One region of the Neobacillus sp. Soil_C_43 genome, then DNA from elsewhere that is predicted to be linked to it. Evidence: riboswitches for the same ligand, from Rfam matches in the RefSeq annotation. Region 1 holds a riboswitch; each other region holds the start of a gene.

Region 1 (12,347 bases):
TTGTGTCGACTCAAATAATTCATATGGTCATCTCTGAGTATTGTTCCCTTCTTTAAAAGCAATACACCTGTTAAGGAATAAATATCCTCTTTTAATACCATACCCTTTTTAAACTCCATGTTATAAGCTCCCCTTTTTTATAACAGGTACTATTACGGTTCCTTCTATAAGGACATCTCAAAAGTAAATCGAATAATGAAAAAAGTGTTACTTAGAATCACAAATTGTCGACCAAAAGGTTAATTTTTACTATTGTAATTTTATTGTATCTTAATTTTACTATAATTGGATTTTTTGATTTGGTAAAGAAAAAATTTGATTTTTCTAAAAGTCTAATACAATAGATGATTCTCCTCTATAAAAAACAAAAAAACCACAGCATAAGTACTGTGGCAGGAGAATTTTTTTAAAAAAATATATAAACAGATCTTAAGATTACTTATTTCTCTATAACAATCGCTTGCTTGCCCATTTGCTCCCAAGCTTTAATGAAGCTTTCACGGTTCAATTTTCTATTTTTGACTCCATAAGGGTCATTTACGTAAATATGAGTTTCATCATAGCCTGTGATGGCAACACTATGTTCACTAAACGTAATTTCAATTTTTCCCTGTGGCGTATCCCACGTTTGAAAAACAGAGACTGGCGCAAAGGTTGAAGTAGTAATAATCCATACGGGTAGCCCTTGGCCGACCTTTTTTAATATATCCTCGAATGGGTGATTGGTTAAGTTCACTGCACGATCACCCACATATTTCTGAGCCAATTCTAATATGGGCCCGTTGTACACACCCAGTCCAGGACCCTTTGCCATATTTCCCACGAAGCCAGCATTTGGATTTCCCTTTTTCCCATTATTATAGGTTAACGGAACTGTTTTAATATTTTCAGCTAAATCGTTTTTTGTCACTTTAACCCCATGATAGTTTAGAATCATCGCTAAACTTGTAACCTCACAGCCATTATAAAGCTTGGGTGCGTCCATTTGATTAAGCAATGGTACATCCAGCATGATATTATCCGGAATACTTGGCTCTGTATTGGTTAATTTCACTTCGTTTACTGGCTCTGCTTCTTCTTGTAGAACTTCTTTATTTGCTGTTAGTGGCTCAGTCTCCTTTTCTGGTTCAACATCTGTAGACTTTGTTTGCACCACTTTTTTCAATTGAACGACATCCTGCCAGTTAAATTTACCTGCAAAAATTGTATTTGCTCCTATAAAAGATATGATTAGTATAATAATAACGAATAACAATTTTTTCATAGACGAATATACCATTCCTTATGATAGTCTTTGTAGCAACAAGCAAACTAGTAAAATACTACTATATAACAATACCAAACATTACTAAATGGATAAAGGAAAAACTTTTCCAAATTATCATAATTATTATACCTTAATTTATCCTTAAGAAAATCCCCTCAGTTTTTTAAACTAAGGGGGAAAATAAGAATATTCATATCCTGCTTTGATTAATTTTTCGAATGACTTGATTAATTACCTCTGAAAAAACTAAGCCGAAGGCAATAGCTCCTGCCAGCATCAATACTTTTGCTGCAGAGCCTAATGCTGCATTGTAATTATTCTCCACAAAGTTCCGCATAGCATCATAGGCTAGACCCCCTGGTACTAAAGGGATTAACCCTGCCACACTAAAGATAATGACTGGAGTTTTGTAAAACTTAGCTAATTCCTGACTCAGAACCGCAATAAAAATCGTGGCAGCTAATGTAGCAAAAATGGCATCATTAGAATATCTCTCGAGAAGATAGTAAATTAACCAGCCACCCATTCCAATCAACCCACATTTAACCAAAGTCTCTTTTGGTGCATTAAAAAGGATGCCAAAGGCTCCTGTTGCTAAAAAACTTGTTATTAATTGCCCTAGAATTTCCAAGTTCATTCAAGCCACCTTTATAAAAACGATAACACAACGGCAATGCCTGCTCCAATGGCAAATGCTGTTAGAAATGCTTCTGCCCCTTTGGATAAACCAGATACTAAATGCCCTGCCATTAAATCTCTAATTGCATTGGTTACTAATAGCCCCGGCACCAACGTCATAACAGAGCCAATAATAATTTTATCTAATTGATCTCCTAAACCCAGTTTGACAAATAATACAGATAGTAAGCCAATGACAAACGAGGCTAAAAATTCCGAGAAAAACTTAATTGGAACAAAACGATGAAAGTATACAAAACTTAGATAGCCCAAGCCTCCTGAGAGCATTGATGGAAGAAAATCATTCCACCCGCCATTAAACATAATCATAAAGCAACCGCTAGCTAATGAAGCAGCTGCCACCTGATACTTAAAGGGAAAAGTCACATCTAAGGAGTCAATTTCTTTTAATTGCTTTAATGCTTCATTTATATTCATTTCACCACTGCTGATACTTCTAGAAATGCTATTTACCATGGCCACCTTTTTTAAATCAGTGGACCGCTCTGAAATTCGAATGAGCTTCGTTTTAGTTGGTTCTGTACCTTCAGCTGAAAATATGATTCCAGTTGGGGTCACATAGCTATGTGTCGTTTGAATTCCAAAGGCTGCAGCTATACGCATCATAGTATCTTCCACTCGATACGTCTCTCCACCGCTTTGGAGCATGATTTTCCCAGCAAGTAAGCAGACCTCCATAATATCATAGGTTCCTTCCACTTGGTTCTCCATTAATACTCACCACATTATCTTTACATTTGTTACTTAGTTTAAATCAAAATAATATATTATTCAAAGATGAATTAAGTACTATTGAATTTTTAGGTTGATTTAACCAAAATACCCATTTTTTATAAAATTGATACTAGTTATCCTTTTTTCTATACACTTAAAGCTAATTTGTTATATAATATTATATAATGACTCGATGGATCGAAGGGGTTTTTATAAATGAAACTAAATAATTCTAGTTCCACACCACTATATGACCAGTTAAAACAAATTCTTAAAGAGTCGATTGACCAAGGTATTTATAAGTCCGGAGATCGTTTACCAAATGAAACAGAGCTATGTGAATCATATGGTGTTAGCCGAATTACGGTGAGAAGAGCCATTCAGGATTTATCTGATGAGGGTTTTTTAGAAAGAAAGCAAGGCAAAGGAACATTTGTTACTAGAACCAAGATTGCTCGAGAAATGGTTTCCATTGATGGTTTTACTGATTTTAGTAAACAACTGGGAAAAAATCCATCAAAGAGAGTTCTTGCTTGTGAAGAAATTAAAGCTACTCCAGAAATTGCAGAAGCACTTAAAATTGCTGTTGATTCCCCAGTTTTAAGGCTGGTGCGAATAATGTCAATCGATCAGCAACCTTTTACATTGGATATAGCTCATTATTCGCTCGAGCGTTTTCCCAATTTGTTTTCACACTTCGCAGAGCACGAGTCAACCTATGATGTATTAAAAAACGTTTACCATATCAATATTCAATCTGGTTCAAGCAAAAAAATCATTACAGTAATCACTGCTTCTTCTATGGAAGCTGAATATTTGGATTGTGAAGTCGGTGAAACCTTATTTAATATCGATAAAACGGTTTATGATGAAAAGGGAGTTCCTATTCATATCTCAAACTTTAAAACGAGAACGCAGTTAATTGCACTGACCATAACAACTTAAATAAAGGCTGTGTTAAAGAACAGTGTTGATTTTTATACCCTGTTGATTGGAGCGGAAGTCACGAAGACTCCTGTGGGAGGACGGGTCAGGGGAGACCCCGCAGGCGCAAGCGCCGAGGAGGCTCGCCGAAACGCCCACGAACCGCTTGTGCCTGGAGCGGAAATCAATAGTCAAGTTTAATATAGCCTAAATAAAAAGGAATGAAAGGTTCATCTACAACCTTTCATTCCTTTTTGTATTACCAAGTTAATTGCTTTCCAAATCCGAATGCTCCATTTACTTCACAAGTCCTAGCAGCAATCTGCGCAGCTGCTTTTAACGACTCTTCAATGGAACATCCATTAAAATGATTGGTTAAGAATCCAGCAATAAACGAATCTCCAGCACCTAAGGTATCAATCACATTTGCTTCTTCGATTCCCTGGCTGTATCGTTTATTATCATGTGACATAACAACACCCTTTGAACCTCTAGTAATAATAATAAACGGAGTTCCCAATTCATGTATTCTAAGAAATAACTCCTCTAGTTCAAACTCAGTTAGGTCACTTCCCGAAATAAACGCAAACTGAATATGTGGACAAGCTGTTTCTAATAATTCATTTGTAAAATGGTTGGAAAAGTCATAAGAAACCGGCAGGTACTGTTTAAGAATGGACAATTCATCATCTAAATGACTATAGATACTTGTATGTAAGACATCAAACGCCTTAATATATTCATAGTCATCCATTGTCAAATTAAGCTTAAGCTTAGATTGAACCCCACCTTTATTCGATTTAATAAAGATTCTGTCTCCGTCCACGTTCAGATCCACGTAGGCTTTTCCACTTTCACCTATCGCTTTTCTAACCAGGCTGCTATCCACCCCATTCTTATTTAATGAATCAAGGATATGCTCTCCTTCCATATCATTTCCAACGATGCCTATAAATGCCGCAGACTCCGCCCCACTTTGTTTGGCTAATACTGCTACATTTAAGGCGTTTCCTCCAGGAAACATTTCATTTCGATCCTGATAAACATCAACAACACTATCACCTATTCCAATAATTTTCATCATTTCTCACTCCTTTTTATCCTTTAACACTTCCGGATGATAAACCCCTAATAAAATACTTTTGCATGAAAATAAATAAGAGTATAATCGGTAGGGCTGAAATCATTAAACCTGCCATAAGAACTCCCCAATTTGTTTGAAGGGCATCTCTAAACTGCATTAAACCAGCCGGTATTGTTTTTAATGCATCTGAATCAACAAAGATTAACGCGAACATAAACTCATTCCAAGTATAATATGCAGTTAATACTACCGCTGTTAGTAAGATTGGTTTATTTAAAGGAACGAGAATTTTTAAAAATATAGTCCACGTACTGCAGCCATCTAGAAAAGCGGATTCTTCCAATTCCTTTGGTACTTCAAGAAAAGCAGCCCTTATTAGTAGGATCGTGATTGGAATTCGATAGGCAACATAAGGAAAAATCATGGCAAAATACGTATCATGAATACCTAATAATTGAATGAGCTTATATAGCGGGACTAAACTAACTTGTGGAGAGAGCATCATTCCGCCCATACAAAAAACCAGTAACAGATTCTTTCCTTTAAATTCAAATCTAGCTAAACTGAATGCACCAAGTGCACTAACTAATACTGTGATAAAGCAGGTAGTAGCAGTTACAATTAAACTATTAAGAAAATAACCAGAAATACCAGTGTCCCATGCCTCAGTATAATTGGAGAACAACCATTCCTTTGGCAATGCCCAGCTGCTTGAGAATATTTCTGGAGTGGACTTAAAGGAGTTGATTACCATCCAAAAAAGAGGATAGGCTATAATCACAAAATACAAAATAAGGATTGTAAAGATTGGTAGACTTCTAATTACGCTTTTTTGTTTCCTAAATTTCGATTTATATGAAATCGAAGGTTGGTAGCCCATTACTTTACTAGTCTCCACTCTAAACATCCTTTCCTGTTTTAAATAATTTCAATTGTACTAAGGAAACAATTAAGGTAATTAATAAAATCACCGTTGCCACTGCAGAGGCGTACCCCATTTGGTCTTTCCCAAAAGCGGAGTGATAAAGCAATGTACCTAAAACTTCACTAGCATTACCAGGTCCACCACCAGTCAGAATATACGGCTCATTAAATACAGTGAAGGCACCAGTTAAGGTAATTAGTGTGGTAACAAAGAACATTTCCTTTACTTGTGGTACCGTAATTGAAAAGAATTTACGGATTTTACCTGCTCCATCGATTTCTGCAGCCTCGTACAATTCTTGAGGGATATTTTGAATTGCTACAATAAAAAGCATCATAATATATCCAATACTTTGCCACTGCGAAACAGCAATAACAGCGAAAATGGCAGTTTCAGATTCTCCTAGCCAGGCTCTGGTTAAATCCTCAAGACCTAACATTTTTAATAAACCATTTAATATCCCGATATCTGGATTATAAACAAAGGTAAAAAGCAAAGCGATGACAGTCATTGAAATGACAACTGGAAGGAAAAATACCGTTCTGAATAGGCCACTGATGAATCTTGTTATCGTATCTTCTAGTATTGCTGCTAAAATTAGCCCTCCAAACACTTGAAAGATAATAGAGATCACTGCATACCAAAGGTTATTTTTTAGTGCTATATAAAAAACTTCATCTTTGAAAAGATTAAAGAAATTTTCGAAGCCAACAAATGTCTTTTCGGCTGAAAAGGCAGAAAATTCATAGAAACTATAAAATAAGTTTTCAACAATCGGATAATAAACAAAAAGGGCCAAAAAGATTAAGCAAGGTGCAATATATAGGTATGGTAACCACTTGTTTGTATTTTGCATAATAACTCCCCTTTTTTTAAAAGGCGTAACTTTGGAAAAAAGGTGGCCAAGTTGCAACCACCTTTCCGTTTTCCTATTTTTTCGCGGACGCCTTCACTTCTTTTGCTGCTTCTCTTACATCTTTCATTACTTCTTCTGGACTTTTCTTACCATCCAACATTTGCTGTGCCCCGTTTAAATACGCATCCACAATTTTAATATCTACAGCTGTATCAAACCATAAGTAAGTTTGCTCGGCATTAACAATCAGATTAATGGCATCCTGTTGAAGCTTAGATGCATTCGCTTCTGTTGTTGTACCTTTAACCGCACTGTATTCACTTACTTCTTTTAATTGTTCTATCCCTTTTTCCTTTGAAGTTAAGAATTTAACAAATTCCATAGCTTCTTTTGGATGTTTTGTTTTAGAAGATATCATGATCCCTTCTGGAGCAGCAGTGATAGAATTTGCATTTCCTTCTCCACCTTCGACCCCAGGTACATTAAAGACACCCAAATTTTCTTTTAATGACGGTTCAATAAGTCCTATTTCTGCTAATTGGAAGAAGCCGATTGCTGCTTTTCCACTATTAAATAGCTCACGTGAATATTCATGGTCTACAGAGTTAACTCCTTTATTAAAGTATGGCTCAAGTTCCATAAATTTCTCCAGTGCCTTTACATAGCCTGGATGTGAGAAATCACCTTCAGGATTATTAGAATCATAATCTTTATTAATAACATCCTGCGGTACCATCAACTGATTTAATGTTCCAATATAATGGGAAATGGTCCATGGAGCTTTACTTCCAAAAGTAATTGGAGTAAGGCCTGCGGCTTTAATCTTTTTAGAGACATTAATTAGCTCGGACCATGTTGTAGGAACTTCAATATTTAAATCCTTGAATATTTTCTTATTGTAAAAGAACGCTTTACCATCTGTAGACCAGGGAATCCCATAAATTTTATTATCTAAGGTAAAGGCATTATATTGAGAGGCGATAATTTGGTCAGACCATGCTTTATCCTCTTCCACATACTTAGATAAATCTAGTGTTTGTCCTTGGCGTACGAAGTTATATGCGAATTCTCCGCTCCATGAGAAAAAGACATCTGGAGGGGTGCTAGAACCTAGAACAACACGAATTTTTTCTTTATAAGAATCATTCAAAACGGCTTCAGTTTTAATTTTTATATTTGGATGAGTTTTCTCGAACTCTTTTACTGCCTTTTCAAAATATTGCTTCTTAGGTTGGTTAGGCCAGCGATGGAAGAATTTTAGCTCTACTACCTCTTTTCCATTAGATGAACTTGAACTCTTTGAACAACCGGAAAAAAAGGATAGAAAAAGGATAGAAATAATACTCACTATTAATAACTTCTTCATTATGGTTCCCCTCCAGAAAGGAATCAGTTTCTATGATTAATGCAGTGATATTCGCTATTTAAGGTTGTTTTAGTATTCAACTGTCCACATATATCTTCTTTTTGATAACGGATGATTACGCGCCTCTGCCAACTGGTCTGCATATTTTCTTAAAACATAGTTTAGAACCAATGGAGCAATGTAACCTTGTACTTCTTTAGCTACACCTGTAAAATCAAAGTCTTTCGCATCAAGGACAACTAATTTCTTACCGTAACGCTCAGAGAAAGCAAGTGCTCTTTCTTCTAAATGTCTAGTCTCATCTAAACCAAGCAGGATTATGAATGGTGTTTCTTCATCAATAATTTCAAACGGTCCATGGAAATATTCACCCGCGTGAATTGAATGTGAATGCACCCATTGCATTTCCATTAGGATACAAATCGCATAAGAGTAGGCAACACCATAGTTTGCGCCACTCGCCATTGTATAAATAATTTTTTCATCTTTATATTGTTTGCCAAAATCTTCTGCCTTCTTTTGATAAAGTGCAGCAGCTTTTTCGTAAACATTTTGTAAATTCTCAAGACTTTCTTCTACTATACTAGCTTTTTCGTTATTTTCAACCACTTTTAACACACCAAATACTAGTTGATATAATACCGAATAGTTGGTTGTGAAAGCATTAGCCCCATCACCCCATTGGTATTTTAAAACTGTATCTGATGCTTGTGCTAATGGCGAGTCTTCCACATTTGTTAAAGAAACAGCCAATGCACCTTTGGATCTTGCAAATTTTGCTGCTTCTACTGTCTCTGGCGTTGTGCCAGAATGTGAGCACAGAATAACCAAAGAATTGCTTCCCAGTTTAGCATGATTCCGATAGATAAACTCATTTGAACTAAACAGATGGGCATCAAGGTTTTTTGCCTCACGATCAATTACATATTTGCTTGGATACATAAGAGCAGAGGACCCACCACAAGCTACAAAGAATACGTTCGAGATATTTCTTTTTTCCACCTCTGCTAAAGCCTGTTGCACTTGATTTTTAACGTCAACTACTAATTCTGTCGTCATTATATTGCCTCCCTGATAGTGTGTTTAACTTATATACAACATACAACTTTATATAACGTTATATATTGTTATATATAAATTACTACATTTCCTATAGTTAGTCAATTGAATTATCAGAAAAATGAAACGACAATTTATGACATAAAAATACACCTGCCTTTAATGACAGGTGTAGCTAGAAACCTATTGATCCCAGATTTTCATTAATACCATATTAATAGCTGCTACGATTCCATAAATAAAGCCTAATGTATGTTTATCTAAATAGAATAGAATAATTACTGGAAGTCCGAATATGACTATCTCTAACATAAAAAATGGCAAGCCAGCTAATGTGTATGGGGCTTTAGGTGCACCGAACAGGCCCCATAAAACAGCTGCAACAAAAGGAGTTCCAATTCCTAATACCATCTTTAATGAGGTACTATGAGTTACATGGAATCCCCAATATCCAATGATCACAAGTACTGCTATTTCTAATATGAATCTGATGCCTAGATTTACTGCTTTTAAAGCTTCCATCCTCCCACTCCCTTCAAAATAAAAAAAAGTCCCATGTTACTAAGGGACTTGTTTTAGGTCTTTTACTTGGAGTTTCCCATCCATAATTAATACTTTTTCAAATGCATCAACAAGGGATGCATCGTAATGACGGCCTGATAATTTCTTTATTTCAGATATTGCAAGTGAAGGGTCCATCCCTTTCCTGTAAATGCGATCTGATGTCATAGCATCAAATGTATCAGTAATTCCGATGATTTGTGCTTCCAGTAAGATTTGGTTACCTTTTAGTCCATTGGGATATCCCGAACCATCTAAGCGTTCATGATGCTGTAAAATAATTTCTCCAACATGAGAGTAATACGTGGACTTCAACATTTCACAGCCATCTGCTGGATGCTTCTTTAGGATATCAAATTCTTCAGGTGTCAGTTTGCCTGGCTTATTTAGAATTTCTTCTGGGACGTGGATTTTTCCTATGTCATGGAACACACATGCAGAATAAAGATTCTCCACAACATCTTTAGAAAGCTGTAGTTCCTTTGCAATCCTTAAGGAATATTCTTGTACCCGAATACTATGACTATAAGTGTATTGGTCTTTTTCCTCTACTTGTTTCACTACTTTAGTCAACTCTTCAATACTTTTACTAACATAATGAAAAGCTGGTTGGGTGGTAAACCAAAGTAATTTAATATCAGTCTTTGTTAAAAAGTATGCAGGCTCCTTTAGCCTTTGTATGTAGAAGTACTCACCTGATTTAATATGAATATTACTATCTTTTGTCTCATATAAACATTCACCTTCAATTACATAGAAGAACTCTAGTGTATTAGGATTATCACTAGGATAGAGATAAAAAGTTTTCCCCTTGTTAATGGTCTGGAAGATGATTTCTGCACCATCTCCTTTAGCTAACAGACTAAACCGGGCTGAATCTAAGTTGGCTTTCTCAATATATTTACCATTAGTACCTAGGTAAAGTCCTTCCATAACACATCCTCCGGAATTTAACAGCCTACACGAATCGGATCAATCCAAACCCACCTTCCACCTAACTCCACAAGTACCCAGGTAGCTTCTGCTTGGATGCCCTTTTCAGCTGCTTTATTGATTGCATCAGTAGACATTTTCAATGTTGAATTATATAAATCAGTAATTAGTTTATCGAGGTCGTTAGTAAATTTTTCAGTTCTATTAATATATTTTTCTAATTTTTTATCAAGCTGTTTATTAAGTCTATCAAGCTTATCTTTTAGTATTTTTTGGTCTTTTTCATTTTCCGGGCTAAAAAGCTGCAAACTTTTTATATCTTCGTTTATAGATTCTATTTTCTCTTTGATTCTAGCTGTTTCTTTTTCTAATTTGCTATCAATATCTGCGAGCTCTTTACTTAATTTTTCTACCTTGTTTGCATCATTGGTTTTTTCTAAATCCTGTTGCAGTTTGTTTCTCTGATCTTTTAATTTTACGACTGTGTCGCCTTCCTCTATCTTTTGAATATCTCTTATGTACTGTGCCTCTAGCGAATCTGCATCAGTAACTGCTTTTGCAATTTTATCTTCAATCTCTTGGTTAGTTTTTTCGATGGAAGCAATGGCCTTGTCATACTCAGCACTGGTTGGTTCTGCCGCAAATACACTTGTCCCAAATGTTGACATTAATAGGACAGAAAGTGAAATAGCGAATACTTTTTTCAACATGTTTTTCCCTCCATTTTTTAGTTCCCTACTGGCTATCATGGAGTTAAAGAATCGGACGGAAGATCATATTGCAGCTGGCTGGCATAGTGCGATTACTTTAGCCCCTATAGCTTTGCGTCCTTATCTTTTCAAATAGGTTGCCTTTTAGGAAAATGTATTCACAGCCATTATAATTGCTGGAGGTATATATTACCACAAAAAACACCATTTTTTACTGAAAAAAAATACTATTTCCTCTATTTCGACAATTAAAAACAAAACCTTCGTTATATCTACAACGCAGGCATATATAGGACTATCTACACTATTCATTCGTATGGAGTGTAACGCTGGAGAATGATTTTTTTCTCCTTTTTTCTTTAAAAATAAATCCTGTTAAACAGCATAAAAGAACAAACGGAATACTGGTTCGATATAGGTCAGCAAAGCTTGAGGATATGGTTTTAAGAGCATATTCACCCACCTGCACCCTATAGGTCTTAACTAATTTTCCTTTACGATTAATTTCCTCGTCTACCTGCTTTTCCACTTGCTTATAAACCATTTCTTTAGCTTCTTCTCTCTGTTCTTCTGGTATGGAGGAAAGCGCCTTTTCTACATATGAATTGATCAACTGTTGACGTTCAGCTTTGGAGATTATAGTTTGTTTTGCTTTGTGATTATGCTTTTCAGCAGTAATTGATTTTTTTGTTTCGCTAAAAATTTTCTCTTTTGCAGATTGTGGTACATCAAGTTTATCTAGTTTTTTGGCAGCAAAATGAACAACATCCTGTTTCTTATCATGAATAGTAGTGGTTAGACCTGCAACAAAAATCGCTACAGCTAAAACTACTCCAACCTGTCTTAACATCGAAAATACACTTTGCGAAGCTGTCAGCATTTCGCCTTCAAAAGAGGATGTACTTGCAATCGTAGCTGAGGAAATAACAAAACTAAAGCCAAAACCAAGCAAACTGCACAATAAAATAATTTGGCCTGATGTACTATGAATATTTAAGTTGTGTAACAAGTAGTAAGCGACGCCCATCATGGCAAAACCGAACATGACCGGAATCGTGAATCCGATTTTCTTCGTTAGTAAACCTGCAATTTGGGAAAATACAAAGATGGCGGCAGATACAGGAGTAACAAGTAATGCGGCTTGAAGTTCTGTCTTATGCTGGAAGTTAGTTAAAAATTGAGGTAGTAGGACCATTACACCGATAAGGAAGATAAAGCCTGTTGTCACTGTTACAACTGAGCCGGTAAA
Region 2 (4,915 bases), on a different contig from region 1:
CAAAAAAAGCTGGTGGAAGTGAGCATCATACACTTTTCACCAGCTTTATTTTATTTCTCCCCCTGGAGACTCTCCTGTCGAGGCATCTTCTTGTTTGTCCGGTTTGCACATACGATCGAGTAGAAAACCAGCAAACACCATAAACGCAATCGGAATTGAATAATTTAAAACATGAATCACAGTCATAGCATCAAACACCACCTTTTATTTTGAATATTAATAATATTTAGTATATTTATATGTTGTTTATATTATATGTTATCTGTCACATTTTAGACAAATTTCATTAACATAAATCCTTGTTGTTCAGCCGTCCCTTCAAATAGCAAAATGTTTTTCTATTTTTTAACAGGATTTTCAAGATTCGTATCGTAATAGTTATATGAGTAGGGAATATTATGAAATTTTGACTTGCTTAACAAAGGACCTTAAGGAGTGGATGCTAACAATGAACAAACAGGAAGCAATCATTTTTGATATTCTCTGTATTGGTGGAGCGAATGTAGACCGTAAAATTCAGGCGCTTAAACAGTTGGAGTATGGAACATCAAACCCAGCCATAAGCTCATTGTCACGGGGCGGAGTCGCAAGAAATATAGCAGAAAACTCAGGCCGGATAGGTCTCAAAACATCTCTGTTTGCTTATGTTGGCTCAGATCCTGAAGGAGAATGGCTACTAGAAAACACTAAAGACTTTGTGGAAGTAAGTCCTACACAAATCATACAAGGAAAATCTACCGGCACTTATACTGCCGTACTTGATCCATTAGGTGAAATGGAAATCGCACTAGCTGACATGGCTATATATGATGAAGTGAAAGAATCCATTTTTGAAGATATATGGACGTATATTGAACAATCAAAAATGATTTTATTAGACACAAACTTTCCAAAAACCATCATTCAACAAGTAATTACTGACTGTAAAAACTTCATGAAGCCTATTTGTATTGCTACAGTTTCCGCTCCGAAAACAGAAAAGCTTCCAGCATCCCTTGAGGGTGTAACCTGGCTAGTGGCCAACCATAAAGAGGCAGAGGCGTTATCCAACCTAGAAATCAAATCAGAAGGTGACTTCTACCAAGCAGCTGAAGTCATTTTGAAAAAAGGTGTGGAGAAAGTAGTTATTACTCGAGGTGAGAAGGGATTAATTTATTATACAAAGGCTGGCGAAGCGGGGGCTTTACTACCTCCGACTGTTCCGATTGTAGATGTAACGGGGGCTGGCGACTCACTCATTGCCGGAATTTTATTTGGCTATCTTAAGGGGCTGAATACCGAAGATTCATGTAAAATTGGTCTTTCCTGTTCATTGATTACCATAAATTCAAATGAAACGGTAAATCCCAAATTAAACCAGCAAACCTTACTTGAAACGTATCAGAAATACTTCAGTAAAGGGGTCACCAAGCGATGAACCAAGAATACCTGTCCTTTTCTGAGGAAGTACTTAAAGCCAAAAGAAAAGGTAAGCCCATTGTTGCACTTGAATCGACGATTATTTCACATGGGATGCCGTACCCTCAGAATGTAGAGACTGCAAGAGAAGTAGAAGAAATTATCCGGCAGAATGGGGCTGTACCAGCTACCATTGCCATCATTAATGGGAAAATCAAGATTGGTTTATCTGAAGAGGATTTAGAATTTTTAGGCACTAGTAAGGAAATCATGAAAGCAAGCCGGCGGGACCTCCCCTACTTAATCGCAGCACAAAAACATGGGGCCACAACGGTAGCAGCGACCATGATTTGTGCACAAATGGGTGGTATTAACGTGTTTGTGACAGGTGGTATTGGCGGTGTTCACCGCGGGGCAGAAGTAACAATGGATATTTCAGCTGACTTACAGGAATTAGCAAAAACAAATGTAGCAGTCGTTTGTGCTGGAGCAAAATCAATTCTTGATTTAGGGTTAACGTTGGAGTATTTAGAAACCAACGGAGTGCCCGTCATTGGTTATCAAACAGAGATTCTGCCAGCTTTTTATACGAGAACAAGTCCATATAAAGTGAATTTCCGAGTGGATTCCCCAGAAGAAGCGTCAGCATTAATGAAGGCTAAATGGGATTTAGGGTTACAAGGTGGGATCGTCATTGCCAATCCGATACCAGAACCCTATGCTATGGATGAAACTGTAATCAATAAGGTTATAGAACTTGCTTTAAACGAGGCCAAAAGTAGGGACATACATGGTAAAGAGGTCACACCTTTTCTCTTAAGCAGAGTAAAAGAGCTAACAGAAGGGTCAAGCCTAGAAGCAAATATTGCACTAGTGAAACATAATGCCAAAATAGGTGCTCTTATAGCAGCAGTAAAAGGCGATAAATAAGCATACATTTTAAAGGGAGGATTTGACCTAATTTCCTTCCTTTTTTAATTTCCTCTCCTAAAAATGGTAGTAAAAGGAATTTTTTGTAGAAAAATAGGATAATTTGTGTATAAAAATAGTTCGAAAATTATAAAAAAAAGACAAAAAACAACAACCTATTATAAAAGGACTAGATATAATGAACATATCATTTAGTATTAAGTCATTTTACCTAAACAAATAGTAGAAAAATGAAAAAATGTAATACTTAAGTTGCAGTCGAAACAGAAAAGGGCAAACCTGTTGAAAAGTAGGGACGCAAAGCCGAGGATCTAAGGCAGGCATTTCATGCTATGATGGCCGGGTTACCTGGAATACTATGTGTATTTTAGGGGGAGAAAAAATGATAATTGCAGAGAGAGACGTGGATGTAATTGATCAGGAATGGATGGCGCTCATATTAGAAGCAAAGGAACTTGGCTTATCTATTACAGATGTTCGTGAATTCCTTCTCCAAGATGGTCAAAAGAACTAACTTGGTACATATTAAAAAAGCATTCTACAGAAGAGGTTTCTTTTGTAGAATGCTTTTCTTCTTTATAGAAAAAAATTATTCGTTACTACTATTTTGATTTATTCTCCACTTATTAAATTCCAGGAAGTCACGAAATTGCTCTTTTGAAACACCAGATCCCATTGCTTCTTTAACTAAATTCATCCATTCACTGTCTAACTCATCCTTATTAATTTGCTCATGGATAAAATGTTCAACGGGTAAATTTAATACGGCTGCAATTTTCTCAAGAAATTGTATAGATGGATTTTTTTGCAGGTTTCTTTCAAGAGAGCTTAAATAAGACTTAGCGACGCCAGCTTGCTCTGCAAGTTCGGAAAGAGACATCCTCTTTTCTAAGCGAAATTTTTTTACGCGGTCACCAATCATTCCATTCACACACCTATTAAACATATTTATATGTTAATTCTACCAAAAAGAATGAAAAAGTACCATATTAAGAACAAAGGAATATGACAAAATAGTGAATATAATAAAATGATTATCCAAAAAAGCCCAATAATAACAAGTTCTTTTGAAAAATTGGCGGATTCGAGTTACTATTAATAGTGTTTCCAAAAGAGAATATAGTTTAATGCGAACCGTAAAGCATACTATACATAAAAATATTCAAAAAGGCAGGGAAAAGAATGATTGTCCTGAAATCACAACGTGAAATTGAAGCGATGAAAAAGGCTGGAGAAATCCTTGCGGCCTGTCATAAAGAAATTGCTAAATTAATTAAGCCAGGTGTAACTACTTGGGAAATTGACCAGTTTGTCAATAAATTCTTAAGCGAACACAAGGCCACACCCGAGCAAAAGGGATATAAAGGCTATGAATATGCAACATGCGCAAGTATCAATGATGAAATATGTCATGGCTTTCCAAGAAAAGAGCCCTTAAAAGAAGGAGATATTGTTACGATTGATATGGTAGTCAATTATAATGGTGCCTTAGCTGATTCTGCGTGGTCTTATGCGGTAGGAAATATTTCGAAAGAAACAGAGCATTTATTAAAAGTGACAAAGGAAGCATTATATAAAGGTATTGAGCAAGCGGTTGTAGGCAATCGAATCGGTGATATTGGTCATGCGATCCAAACCTATGTGGAAAGTGAAGGTTTATCGGTTGTAAGAGACTTTATTGGACACGGCATTGGTGCTGTGATTCATGAGAAACCGGATGTTCCTCATTATGGGCTGCCAGGAAAAGGGGCAAGAATTAAAGAGGGAATGGTCTTTACGATTGAGCCGATGGTAAATATCGGTCACTATCAAACGAAGATGGATACAAATGGCTGGACCGCCAGAACTGTAGACGGGAAATATTCAGCACAATATGAGCACACACTTGCCGTTTCTAAGAATGGCCCTGTCATCTTAACAGAGCAAAAATAAATGAGGTTGACTCCAAGGAGTCAACCTCTATTTATTATTTTTTTCGCAGACTTCCTAATTCTTCTACTAAAGCCTGCATTTCATTCGGACTGAAGGAGTTCTTTTTTTGTACCATTTCATAAATCTCTTTTAATTCTTCGTACATTTCTTCATCAAAGTGAGAAGGTTTAATAGCCCCTAGGTTTAATACCCTAAGCTTTTCTTTTATTTGTTCAATCATATATTCCACGTTTTCAATCGATTTTTCTGATAGATTCATTTCGGTCACCCTTTCCGAATTCATATATCTCATCTTTTCATGTTAAAAATGATCTGTCAATATAATCTTCTCTTAAATTCACACGATTAATCTCGTAAAAGAATGGGTATAAAAGAGTACGCGGACTTGCATAGGAAACAGAGATAACGCAAAATAAACGTAGGGAATCTTTGGCATTATTTTTTGAAAAAGATGAATGATAATAACTAGGATTAAGGAGAGTTTAAGATGACAAAGAAGAATCAATTTTGGAGGGGCATGCTGATCGGTGCAATCGCCGGTGGTGCCATAAGTTTATTAGATAAACAAACCCGTCAGGCGATGACGGAAAATGTCCTAAAAACTTCTAGAAAGGTATCCTATATTGCGAGAAACCCAGGTGAAATTGCTGATAAG
Region 3 (12,347 bases), on a different contig from region 1:
ACATTCGTACCGCTTAATCCATTATTAGTTATAATGAATCCCCCAGTATTAAATGCTCCTGAACCGGCATTTGTTTTGGACCCGCTTTTCGGTGAAATATATAAGGCATCCCCAAATTGCACAATTCCCCCGCCCACGTTAACAATTTGTACTGGACCGATAATCGCTGGCATCTAAAACATCCTTTTCATTGACTGATTCCATATAATATTTAACCTATGCGTGGATCATTGTCCTTGTTCTTGATCTTCCTCTCTAGGAATAGGCAGAAGCTGTCTGATATGCTTTACCCGTACCTCCATTGAAACATCTTTGCTGTTACCTACATGTAAGAGCGAGGAGGATGAAATAGCGATGATGTCAATGTTATGAACCTTAATAACTGGGTTTAAGTGATGTTGAGAAAATAAAAGGTCCTCGTTTACTGGTTCGAAGGGTATTGGCTCACTATAGACAGGATAGGAAAAAAGATCCCCTTCATTTCCATAAAACTGCTCTGTTTCCCTTTGTACAGCGAGTGCTTTAGAAAATCCATTAATAATACAGGAATCTCCTAGTTGGAGGATAGAAGCAAACGAGACGATGTCTATATTAATTGCATCGACACATGATGTTCTGGCAAGCATAATCAAGTCACGTCCGATTGCAGTGGGACAAAGGGACCGATAATTAAGGATTCAGCAGGTGTATCAAAAGTTGATGCTAATTGAATCGATTCCGTATCGCCTACCAAGACTAATGACGAGCTGGCTACCCCAATAATTTTTATATTTTGGACGATTAGCTCACGGTTATAGACTTCAAAGTTCATTCCGGTTTCATCCCTTTCACGTGTTCTGGCAGGTTTGTAAAAAACACATTTACTCCATTTTTAATCTCCTGCTTGATTGCTTCGATGATTAAGTCATCACCATTTGTATTTTCTGATGACCGCTGATTTTGTAGATTAGCTTTTAAATGATGTTCAATCCGGTTAGGAAGTTGCTTCGTTATATCTTGCTTGATAAAGGATAAATAAGATCCATTCGGTGGAACATTTAATTCTCTTTGGGTGGATTCTACTATTGAAGGTAAATCTGTCTCAAGATATCTGTAAATCGCTTCTTCGATTTTCATGGATCGCTGCATTTGGTCCTTCGGTGGAGGCGTGACGTTCATCTGCTGATTTTGAACGGCAAAGTCTTCAATTTCAGATAAGTCAGAAGGATTAAGGCCGATGTTTAATGTTCCTTCAAGAGTTTCTACCTTCAATTGATCAAATTTATATTCAATTTTATCGACTCGAATTGGTTGCTTCTCCTTTATTTGCTTCATTTCTTCTTGCATTTTTTGAACAGTAGCCTCCAAGGTAACGATTCTCTTTTCCTGTGCTTGAATATACATTTGCAGCCATTGAAGGTATTGAGAATAATCCTGATACATGAAATCACCTCACTATAGATAGTCTCGAACAGCCCAAAAAGATAGCTGGAAGTATTATTTGTCTTAGTTTGCATTGTCTTGCTTTCTAACAGCTGCCTGTAACGGAACGGCGGGTGTACCTACTAAGCTTCCTAGAGCTTGAATTGGCTTGGGGGATGGAGCTGGGGCTGTAAATCCCCCTGTATTATATAGGTATGCTGAAGGTTTTATCATTCCAGCACTTCCAATTTGCATAACAGAAGAATTGGAAATACTTCCAATTCGTATAAAATTAATTTGAATTGACTGCTGAATATAGTAATTCATTTTAGACCACCCATTTTTTAAGCGTTGAGGGTAATTGGTTGATCGATTCCATCTTGGTCTGATGTATTTGTAGAACTCATGTTGTTGTTGAGACGTAAACTCTCTCCTGTATTAAAGGAGCCAGCTCCAGAGAAAGTTTTGGCCGTAGATAATGGCATAATTTTATACACATCGCCAATATGGAAAACTGAACTGCTTCCAAGGGTAATAACCTGTGCAACTCCAACGATGGCTGGCATGATCAACATCCTTTTTTATTGATATCTATAAATTATATGTCTGGGCGATTGTATGGTGAATGATTCGCCTAAAAAAATTGGCAACTGAGGTAAATTGAGGATTATATACGCATTTTATGTCGATTTTATAAGGGTATAAGTGAAAAATAGGTAAAAACACCTATAAACTTCGATGTAAAATAGTATTTTAGTAGGATATTCTCTAAGGGGAAAAAGTTCTATTATGTGAGTAAGAGATCAGTCGGACAAACAAACACTGATTCTCGATAAAGGCAAAGCTGATGAAAATCAGTGACGCAAAGCTACAGGGGCTAAGGTGCTTTTGCACTACGCCAGCCAGTTACCGAAAGAACAGGGTGTTTCATATTAGCACTACTATTTACTCATAGGTTTCCTATGTCTATTTAGCAGTCTATTTTACTAACCCCCCTTTCGGTAAAGGCGGGGTTATTTCTTTTATTCGGAGGTGAAAAAAGTGAAAGTCGTGAATCTGTCAAACGGAGCGGAACTGGCAAACAATCTATCAACAGCTGATACCTTTTTTAAAAGATTAAAAGGTCTGATGTTTTCGAAAAGTTTACCAGCAGGACACGGCTTGTTAATCCAACCCTGCCAATCCATTCACACATTCTTCATGAATTATTCCATCGATGTCCTTTACTTAAGTGAAGATTTTGAAATTGTAGGCCTGGACGAAACGGTAAAGCCTGCAACAGTAGGAAAGTATCACAAAAGAGCAAAGTCAGTATTAGAATTGCCAGCAGGCATGATTCAAAAAACGGAAACAAAAATTGGAAACTATTTAACTATAAATTGAAAAGGGGTTTTTACAAATGATGAAAAAAATGAAAGCTTTATTTACAGAAGAACAAGGACAAGGTATGACTGAGTATGGTTTGGTGTTAGGACTTATTGCGGTTGGAGTAGTGGCAGTTTTGATCGCAATGCGTGGTCAAATTGAAACTTTATTTAATAATGCTAAAGATGCTATTGCAGGCGCAGGAGCAGACGCCGCTGATACAACTGGCGGCACTAATTAATATATTTCTAAGCTTGATGTTCTACATAGCCTTGCGTTCTCTCAAAACGTGAGGCTATTTTCTTTCAAAAAGATGAAATCCTTTAGGAGAGGAGAGACTCAAGGTGTGGAGTAATTATTTATTAATCATTCTTTTATCTATATGTGTTATTACAGACATCAAGGAACGGAAGATTTATAATGCGGTCTTATTTCCTTTTTTAATCATAGCATTGTTTTTTCACACCATTAACGGAGGATGGCACGGATTAACGGAAGCATTTCTTGGCACAGCTGTTGGTTTAGGAATATTATTTATTCCCTATCTACTTGGAGGAATGGGGGCAGGAGATGTCAAACTACTTGCTGTCATTGGTGGGTTAAAGGGGATTAGTTTTGTTTTAATGGCATCTTTATATATGGCTCTAGCGGGTGGAATCATGGCCATCATTTTTCTCCTTTATCGTAAAGGATTGTTAAAGAGATTCCTGTACATGATTCATGGCGTACGACATGGCATGAGGCTTTCGCTAATAGAAGATAGTAATTCCATGAAAACAACTCTTCCTTACGGAGTAGCCATCGCTGCAGGTGCCATCTATCAAGCTTATTTTCCAGGAGTATTCTCTCTATGAAAAAGGATGAGCGGGGCCAATCGTTGGTGGAAACAGCGCTTATCGTTCCTATTTTTCTATTAATTTTAGTGGGAATCCTTGATTTTGGTAGAGTGATCTATTCCTATGCGCATTTGCAGATGGCTGCGCAGGAAACGGTTAGGCAAGGAGGTCTTGGGAAGAAGGATGCTGACATTTCAACTTTCGCCCACCAATATATTCATTTAGGGGATACGACAAAATTACAGGTGACAATCACTCCAGCGGATACAGTCAGGCATTCAGGTGACTATGTAACGGTCAAGCTAAAATATCCAATGACTTTTTTAACTCCTATGATTTCCAAGTTCTTCCCCTCCGATTTTGCCATCGAAACAAGTTCAACGATTCGCGTAGAGTGAGGGATAAAAATGCGTAACTTTTTTAATGAATTTCTGAGGGATGAAAAAGGGAATGTTCTCATTCTAGGTGCAATCTCACTAATGACAATTCTATGCATGGCAGGCCTGGCGATAGATGGAAGCCTAATTTATATGGAAAAAGCGAAGTTACAAAAGGTTGCAAATGCAGCCGTTCTCTCAGGGGCGCAGGAGCTGCCAAATACAGAACAAAAGGTTAGCAATACGGTTCAATACATCTTAGACTCTCATAAAGCTGCTAGTACGTTAACAAATTTAGATATTAACATGGGGAGTAAAGTTACCATACGGTTAACAAAGTCAGTTAACCTGACATTTATGAAATTATTTGGTTTCGAAAAAACAGACGTCACAGCCAAAGCTACAGCAGGCTTAGGAGCGATAGGAAAAGCAGTAGGGGCCGCTCCATTAGGGATTGACGAAAGTGTTGTCCTAGAATATAACAAAACGTACCAATTGAAAGTAGACTCATCAGGAGTTTCATCAGGAAATTTTGGTGTCTTGGCACTTAGTGGACCTGGGGCAAAAACCTATGAGCAAAATTTAAGATACGGATATTCGGAACTTCTAAAACTAGGCGATGTTGTTGACACGCAAACAGGGAATATTGCAGGAAGTACAAGATCTGCAATAAATGAACGGGTAAATGGCTGCACACAGCCGCCAGGTGATTACAGTTTACGTAGTTGTTCTAGAATTCTGCTTATACCGGTTTATAAACCTTATGGCTTTGATACAAATCAATTAAAACAGATAAAAATCACTGGTTTTGCCTATTTTTATATTACGGATCCTATGAGTTCGACAGATACCTCTATAAAAGGAGTTTTTATAAAAAGGGCTGGAGCAGGGACGTTTGATGTGGGTGCTCTGGACCGGGGAGCATACAGTATACGATTAACGGAGTAGGTGAAGCGAAATGAAGGCGAAAATGGTATTACTGCTATCACTTGTGATGGGAATGATTACAACATTTTTGTTTTTTCAATATACGAAGCAGATGAATACACAAAAGGTTTCTACGGTCGAGATGACCAACGTGGTAGTGGCAAAAGAAAAAATAGATAAAAATGAAAAAATTGCGACAGACAAATTAGAAGTGGTACAAAAACCGGCGAAAGATGTACTTCCACAAACGATAAAGTCTGTGACGGATGCAGAAGGAAAACTAGCAATAGCCATGATTGAAAAAGGGGAGCCCATACTATCACATCGACTTGGATCGGAGAAAGAAGAAGGGGTTTACGTATCAAGGAAAGTCATGGAAGGGTATCGTGCTGTAACTGTAGGGGTAAACATTAACCAATCGGTCTCGAATTTAATAGAGCCTGAGGATGAAGTGGATGTTATTCTTACAAAAGTAGCTAAAGATGCTGCAGGTAACTCTATAACACAATCAGATTTATTGCTGGAAAAAGCAAGGGTTTTAGCTGTGGGAAGAAAAATGCAGACACCTGAACAAACGAAGGAGCCGTATACGGAATACAGCTCGGTAACATTAGAACTAAAACCCGTGGATGCGCTAAAGCTAGTCAATGCTTCAGAAGAAGGAAAGATTCACTTCATTCTAAATAAACGGCCGTTAATGGATGAAGCTACGAATACAAAGGCAAATCAATAAGTAATGGAAGGTGACGATTCATGACAAGCCACGATAATATGCAAACTGCAGAACAAAATATGAATCCACAGCGTGGTAAAATGATTGCTGTTTGCAGTGCAAAAGGCGGGATTGGTCGTACCACACTAACTGTAAATTTAGCGGTAGCACTAAGGAAGAAAAATGTTTCGGTTTCTGTATTGGATGGGGATTTTCAATTTGGCGATGTAAACTTAGCGATGGATTTAAAATTTTCTCTTACTGTTAAAGAAGTTTTAGAAGGAATCGGATCTATTGATGAGCATAGCCTCAGCAATTATTTGGCCGTTCATAGCAGTGGAGTGAACGTCCTGTCTGCACCAGAAAGGCCGGAATTTGCGGACTTGGTTACAAATGAAGCAGCCAATAAAATAGTAGATCTTCTTTTAACTGGTCATGATTATGTTGTGGTGGATACACCAGTGGGCTTAAATGAACAATCCATACGTTTTATTGAAAAGGCGGATCAAATCTTGGTGGTAACAAACTTGGAAATGGCATCATTAAAAAACACCAAGCTTTTCTTAGAAACGCTCGACATCCTTGGTCTTAAAGACAGGGTAAGAATCATTATAAATAGAGCAAATATGGAAAGTGTTATAAATGCAGAAGATGCAGCAAAAATATTGGCTGCAGAAAACCCAATATATATTCCTAATGACTTTCAGATTTGTTCGCAATCCATTAATCTTGGTGTTCCGTTTGTAATCAAACATGCGAAATCTGATGTCGCAAAAGGCGTATTTAAGATGGCAGAGTCGTTATCAAGCGTAAATAGCGTAATTACTCAGAAAACGAAAAAAAGTCATCCAATATCCAAATGGTTTTCTAAGAAACGATCGTAAGGGGGTTGATTGAATGGGTCTATTAAATCGAATCCAAGAAAAGAACAACAATCAATTCGTTAAAGAACCAAAATTAATAGATATTACGCTTGAAAGTCCGACGCCTTCACCAATGTTAGAGGTTAGACAAGTCTTTAAGGAGCAAAAATCCAAAGAGACGAAGAAAGAAAGTAAAAAAGAGAACGTAAAGGTTCGTCAACTAGACAAAAACCAGGAGCTAAAGAATGTTCTCCATAAAAAGATATTACATGAGTTAAAAGAACAGGAAATTGAAGAAATCATTCCACAACTAGATGGTATGGCTGTAGAAATTATTAAAGATGACGAGGATTTCCGTGGTCAGATTGATAGAAAAAAAGTGGTTAGTGAACTAATCAATGATTTAACTGGATTTGGTCCTATAAATCCACTTCTTTTGGATGAGGACGTTTCCGAGGTAATGGTAAATGGGCCTAATCAAGTGTATTGTGAGCGGAAAGGGAAGCTAGTTCTAACACCGGTACAATTTCGTGATAATGAACATGTGATGAGTGTAATCGAAAAAATTGTTGCTCCACTCGGTCGAAGAATTGATGAAAGCTCACCAATGGTGGATGCCAGACTTCCAGATGGCTCTCGTGTAAATGCCATCATTCCCCCTTTAGCTTTAAATGGACCAACGATTACGATTCGTAAGTTCTCAAAGGACCCTTACCAGATTGAAGACTTAATCAACTTCGGAACAGTTACAGAGGAAATGGCAATTTTCCTTGATGCATGCGTAAAAGCAAGGCTAAATATTTTTGTAAGTGGTGGAACAGGTTCAGGTAAAACAACGACACTCAATGTCTTGTCCAATTTTATTCCCGATGATGAAAGAATCGTCACAATTGAGGATGCAGCCGAAATTCAACTAGGACAAGAGCATGTGGTATCATTAGAATCCCGTCCGCCTAATATTGAAGGAAAAGGCTCAATCTCCATTCGTGACCTTGTTAGGAACTCATTAAGGATGAGGCCTGACAGAGTCATTATTGGTGAGGTTCGTGGTGGAGAGGCCCTAGATATGCTCCAAGCCATGAATACGGGTCATGATGGGTCACTAGCTACAGGACACTCAAATAGCCCAAGGGATATGATTTCCAGACTTGAAACAATGGTTCTATTAGCTGGTGTGGACCTGCCTGTTAAAGCAATTAGGGAACAAATAGCAGGTGCTATTGACGTTATAATCCAACAATCTCGTTTAAAAGATGGCTCGAGAAAAATTACTAACATAACAGAAGTACAAGGAATGGAAGGCGATATCATTGTCCTTCAAGATATTTTTACCTTTCAACAAGAAGGCTTGAACCCTGAAGGAAAAATCATTGGAAGGCTTGTTCCAACGGGTGTTAGACCGAAATTTTATGAGAAGCTGGAGGCTTCTGGTATTCATATTCCAGCTTCAGTGTTTATCGATCATCATGAGGAGTGGCGAAAATGATATCCCTGCTCATACTCTTCTTTTTATTAACATCCATTTTATTCTTTTGGTTGATACTCAGATTGTTTTTTCGCTCAGAAAATACATTGCAAATTCGAATGCAGCATTACTTATCTATTGAGGAAGAAAAGGTAAGTCAGAAGAAAGTGGAAGGTAAACAAATATCTTTTATTCAAATAATAAAAGAAAGAGTTCAAAAGAAAGTTCTTTCCAAGGAAAAAAACAATCGGCTTGAAATAAAAATAGCTCAAGCTGGGCTGCCGTTAAAACCAGAAGAATACATCCTCTTTCAATGGATTTTAACAATTCTTATTGGTGGGCTTTTTTACTTGGTAATGGATAATTGGATATTTCTCCCCTTTGGCAGTGTAATAGGTTTCTTAATGCCCAAATGGTATCTAAAAAAGAAACAGCGGGAAAGAGTAACAAAGTTCAATGAAGGTCTTGCAGATATGATTACCACGATTGTAGGTAGTTTGAGGGCAGGCTTTAGCTTCCCGCAAGCTTTAAAGTCGGTGGCAGAAGAAGCTTCTTCCCCAATTAAGGAAGAAATGGATTATGTACTAAAGGAAATGCAATATGGTAAAGGCATTGAAGATGCACTCAATGATCTAAACGAACGAATGCCGAGTGAGGACTTAGATTTAATGATCCAGGCGATTTTGATTCAACGTCAGGTTGGCGGCAATCTAGCCACTGTGCTCGATAAGATTATTGAAACCATTCGCGATCGCACTAAAATACAAAGACAAATTACAACGCTTACAGCACAAGGGAAATTATCTGGTTATGTTATTGCATTATTACCAGTTATTCTAGGATTTCTTCTTTACTTAATCCAGCCGGATTATATTGGTGGGCTTTTTCGTCATCCAATTGGCTTAGCTATGGTAGGTGCAGGGGTCATTTCAGGTATTATCGGGTTTATTTTAATTAAAAAAATCACTACTATAGAGGTGTAGGAGATGATTTACCTATTAGTATTTTTAACTGTTACCTTAGGTATCTATGGTATTTTTCTGCTAAGAACGGAGAAAAAAGTTTCGGTTCAGGAACGATTAAATTTCTTTATTTTAAATAATGAACAAGAAAAGAAACCTGAGATAAATGAAGAAAAACATCAATCCTTTTATAAACGATTTATCATGCCAATATTTGTGGAATTTAAAAAGAGTTTTAAAAAGAGAATGCCAGGGGAGAAGGAAGCCAAGATTGACAAGAAGGTCCAAATGGCAGGTAGTCCCTTTGGTATGACGGCTGTTGACTTCCGATTAATTCAGATGATTTCCATTGTTGTCCTTCCACTTATCTTTTTTGGTTATGGTGCTCTATTAGACGCTGGAAAAGGTATAGTTATAGTCTTTATTCTTTTTGGAATCCTTATTGGCTTTTTTGCCCCCCATTTCTATTTAAAGCAGAAAACGAAGGCTAGGAACCATATGGCATTAAGAGAATTTCCAGATATTTTAGATCTATTGACGGTTAGTCTTGAAGCAGGGCTTGGATTTGATGCCGCGATAACCAAAGTGGTTGCAAAAAAGGAAGGTCCTCTCGCTATGGAGTTACACCGATGTTTGGAGGAAATTCGTCTCGGTAAAACGCGGAGAGAGGCATTGACAGGAATCAAAGAGAGACTGAATGTTGATGAAATAAAATCATTTATTGGAAGTGTTTTGCAGGCGGAAAAGCTTGGAATAGGAATGGTCCAAGTGTTGAGAGTCATTGCCAATGAAGTCAGGGAACAAAGAAAGCAACGAGCAGAAGAAACAGCCATGAAAGCGCCAATTAAAATGCTTTTTCCATTAGTCCTTTTCATTTTTCCTAGTCTTTTCATCGTTCTGCTGGGACCAGCGGTGATTCAATTTATCGAAACCTTTAAAAATAGTTAAAAGCACCCTTCGCCAAGGGTGCTTTTAATTTGTTAGACTGTTCTGTTTATTCTATTATTATAGTTGTAATGAATTCATTTTGAGGTGATAATTATGAGATTTGTAACAGTTCATCAAGGTAAAGAAAACTTTGTTGGGGTAGTAGATGCTGAGAATAAAAAGGTCTTATTATTAAATCCAACAGAGGAGGCAAGGACGGGTAATAACATATTTCCTGCTTCTATGCAAGAATGTATTGCACTAGGTGACACTTTTATTGATCAAGTTCAAAACTTGCTGGATTGGGTAGAAACTATTGGGAAAACTGAAACCTATTATCTTCCTATTGAAGAAGTCAACTTGCTAGCTCCCATTCCAAGGCCAACCAAGAATATCTTTTGTGTAGGTAAGAATTACGTTGAGCATGCTCTTGAATTGGGAAGTGCTGAGGATATCCCAGAACATGTAATGGTCTTTACGAAGGCACCTACAACTGTTACCGGGCCGGGTACCGTTGTTTTAAATCATCAGTCTGTAACAAAACAACTTGATTATGAAGGGGAACTAGCAGTCATTATTGGGAAAAAGGGAAGCGGAATCAAAAAGGAAGAGGCGCTTGATTATGTTTTTGGTTATACCATTATTAATGATGTGACTGCTAGAGACCTTCAAGCTAAGCATAAGCAATTTTTCATAGGGAAGAGTTTAGATACCACCTGTCCAATGGGACCATGGATTGTGCATAAAAGCTTAATTGAAAATCCTAACCACCTACACATTGAAACAAAAGTAAATGGAGAAGTAAGACAAAGTTCTAATACCGAGAAGTTTATTTTTCAAATTGAAGATATAATCTCTGTACTATCAGCAGGTATAACACTTGAACCAGGCGATATTATCGCAACAGGAACTCCAGCCGGGGTAGGGAAAGGATTTAACCCTTCTAGATTTCTAAAGCCGGGAGATCAAATTGAAATCTTTGTAGAAAGCATCGGAACATTAACGAATACGATTGAAGAATAAAGCTATCAAAGTTTGTTACTATTTAGACATACTAATCTTCGTATTTTTATATTGCCTATGGTATGATAGTCTCTAATAACACTCTTAAGGAGGCCATTAAATGATTCACGGTCATATTACAGCATGGGTTTTAGCTCTAATTTTATTTTTTGTTGCACTTTCCCTACATAAAAGTGGAAAAGAAAAAGGCTTAAAAATTGTCCAAATGATTTTACGAGTATTATACATACTTATTATTGCTTCAGGTATAGGACTTCTTTTCATGGTTAATAAAATTGATGTCTGGTATATTTTGAAAGCAGTCGCGGGACTTTGGGTGATTGGATTATTTGAAATGATTCTTGGACGTGCGAAAAACAACAGAAATACATCCGTTTTTTGGATCCAGTTTGTTGTTGCCTTCCTACTAGTTTTATACCTAGGCTTTGTAAAACTGCCTATGTCATTTTTACATCCATAAAAAGAGAAGGGGACAGTCCCCCAGCGCTTTAGCGCAGTGGGGGACTGTCCCCTTTAAATAAAGAGAGGAGAGAGACTGGATGATAGTAAAGGTTTTTGCTAATCTCCGACAAATATGTGGTGGGGTAACTGTTGAGGTGTTGCCTGATGGGGATCGAGTCATAGATGTTTTGGATAAGATGGTCGAAATGTTCCCAGAGTTACAGGATGAACTATTTACTTCTGAGAAAACACTCCTTCCGTTCGTTCATGTATATGTGAATGGCAGAAATATCATCCATCTTGATGACCTTCAGACGAAGGTAGATGAAAAGGATCAATTTGCTCTCTTTCCGCCCGTTGCAGGTGGTTAATATGGAAATGAAAGACTTAGAGTTTCGTGGAATTAACCGGAAACACCTTGGCATGTATTTTGAAGAACTTGGAGCCACTCTAGTAACTGACACATTTCCATACACTTATAAAGCAGACGAATGGAGTGGGCAAATTTTAGCCGAAGAAGAAATTGCGCTCACTTCTGTATTTAAAGTCAATTCAGTCCACATTCGTTTTATTGCAAATAACGAAAATGAACTTGAAGAGCTTATTAAAAATTATCGCTATAAAACCACTAGAATTGGTGGTTAAAAAAAGAGGAAGACTCGAATTAAACTGGAGTCTTCCTCTTTTTAATTGCTAGATTGTTTGTGTGACTTCAGGTCCAATAATCCCTAATTCACGAAGCTTTTCTTCTGTTGCGATGCCATCTTTCCAGCCGCGGACTTGATAATATTCTTCAAGCATGATATCCATACGGCTTACATGTCCGGCACTATTACCCGATGCTGGTTCTTCTGTAAAGCGTTTTGGAAGGAAATCATCTTCACGCTTATTAAACCCTGCTAGGTTATTATAATAGCGCTCAAGGTTGTAAATTCTTTCTCCAGCCTTCATGACATCCTCAGCTGTCAAAGAAACGCCAGTCATAGTACTATACTGCTCAGCATAATGCTCTGCATTTTCAGAGAATGATGAGAACTTACAGATGTTC

Evidence for each region. Region 1 has a riboswitch for cyclic di-GMP ahead of AC3A54_RS20675 (zinc ribbon domain-containing protein). Riboswitches for the same ligand answer to the same signal wherever they lie in the genome.
Region 2: linked by a shared signal. The riboswitch ahead of AC3A54_RS15860 (anti-repressor SinI family protein) and the one ahead of AC3A54_RS20675 (zinc ribbon domain-containing protein) in region 1 are both predicted to bind cyclic di-GMP.
Region 3: linked by a shared signal. The riboswitch ahead of AC3A54_RS09120 (DUF192 domain-containing protein) and the one ahead of AC3A54_RS20675 (zinc ribbon domain-containing protein) in region 1 are both predicted to bind cyclic di-GMP.

The regions. Positions count from the first base shown of each region.
Region 1 is NZ_JBDGJV010000018.1:68,904-81,250, reverse strand. It holds gene AC3A54_RS20735 (HD-GYP domain-containing protein) at 1-119, opposite strand, end outside; gene AC3A54_RS20730 (C39 family peptidase) at 440-1,264, opposite strand; gene AC3A54_RS20725 (threonine/serine exporter family protein) at 1,458-1,898, opposite strand; gene AC3A54_RS20720 (threonine/serine exporter family protein) at 1,916-2,677, opposite strand; gene AC3A54_RS20715 (GntR family transcriptional regulator) at 2,897-3,625, shown strand; gene AC3A54_RS20710 (PfkB family carbohydrate kinase) at 3,864-4,688, opposite strand; gene AC3A54_RS20705 (carbohydrate ABC transporter permease) at 4,702-5,568, opposite strand; gene AC3A54_RS20700 (carbohydrate ABC transporter permease) at 5,588-6,469, opposite strand; gene AC3A54_RS20695 (ABC transporter substrate-binding protein) at 6,543-7,835, opposite strand; gene AC3A54_RS20690 (SIS domain-containing protein) at 7,905-8,894, opposite strand; gene AC3A54_RS20685 (YrdB family protein) at 9,078-9,416, opposite strand; gene AC3A54_RS20680 (HD-GYP domain-containing protein) at 9,456-10,388, opposite strand; gene AC3A54_RS20675 (zinc ribbon domain-containing protein) at 10,406-11,098, opposite strand; cyclic di-GMP riboswitch class I at 11,165-11,250, opposite strand; gene AC3A54_RS20670 (DHA2 family efflux MFS transporter permease subunit) at 11,403-12,347, opposite strand, start outside.
Region 2 is NZ_JBDGJV010000011.1:167,193-172,107, reverse strand. It holds gene AC3A54_RS15875 (hypothetical protein) at 46-186, opposite strand; gene AC3A54_RS15870 (carbohydrate kinase family protein) at 449-1,417, shown strand; gene AC3A54_RS15865 (pseudouridine-5'-phosphate glycosidase) at 1,414-2,328, shown strand; cyclic di-GMP riboswitch class I at 2,591-2,680, shown strand; gene AC3A54_RS15860 (anti-repressor SinI family protein) at 2,711-2,842, shown strand; gene AC3A54_RS15855 (helix-turn-helix domain-containing protein) at 2,918-3,250, opposite strand; gene map (type I methionyl aminopeptidase) at 3,511-4,260, shown strand; gene AC3A54_RS15845 (DUF1128 domain-containing protein) at 4,295-4,519, opposite strand; gene AC3A54_RS15840 (YtxH domain-containing protein) at 4,748-4,915, shown strand, end outside.
Region 3 is NZ_JBDGJV010000005.1:58,609-70,955, reverse strand. It holds gene AC3A54_RS09150 (spore germination protein) at 1-173, opposite strand, end outside; gene AC3A54_RS09145 (spore germination protein GerPE) at 228-626, opposite strand; gene AC3A54_RS09140 (spore gernimation protein GerPD) at 629-811, opposite strand; gene gerPC (spore germination protein GerPC) at 808-1,422, opposite strand; gene AC3A54_RS09130 (spore germination protein GerPB) at 1,486-1,728, opposite strand; gene AC3A54_RS09125 (spore germination protein) at 1,746-1,967, opposite strand; cyclic di-GMP riboswitch class I at 2,229-2,315, shown strand; gene AC3A54_RS09120 (DUF192 domain-containing protein) at 2,443-2,784, shown strand; gene AC3A54_RS09115 (Flp family type IVb pilin) at 2,801-3,007, shown strand; gene AC3A54_RS09110 (A24 family peptidase) at 3,111-3,620, shown strand; gene AC3A54_RS09105 (TadE/TadG family type IV pilus assembly protein) at 3,617-4,000, shown strand; gene AC3A54_RS09100 (pilus assembly protein TadG-related protein) at 4,010-4,927, shown strand; gene cpaB (Flp pilus assembly protein CpaB) at 4,938-5,639, shown strand; gene AC3A54_RS09090 (CpaE/TadZ family protein) at 5,660-6,502, shown strand; gene AC3A54_RS09085 (TadA family conjugal transfer-associated ATPase) at 6,516-7,967, shown strand; gene AC3A54_RS09080 (type II secretion system F family protein) at 7,964-8,929, shown strand; gene AC3A54_RS09075 (type II secretion system F family protein) at 8,933-9,856, shown strand; gene AC3A54_RS09070 (fumarylacetoacetate hydrolase family protein) at 9,950-10,858, shown strand; gene AC3A54_RS09065 (YisL family protein) at 10,959-11,318, shown strand; gene AC3A54_RS09060 (ubiquitin-like small modifier protein 1) at 11,398-11,670, shown strand; gene AC3A54_RS09055 (MoaD-like domain-containing protein) at 11,672-11,944, shown strand; gene AC3A54_RS09050 (aldehyde ferredoxin oxidoreductase family protein) at 11,993-12,347, opposite strand, start outside.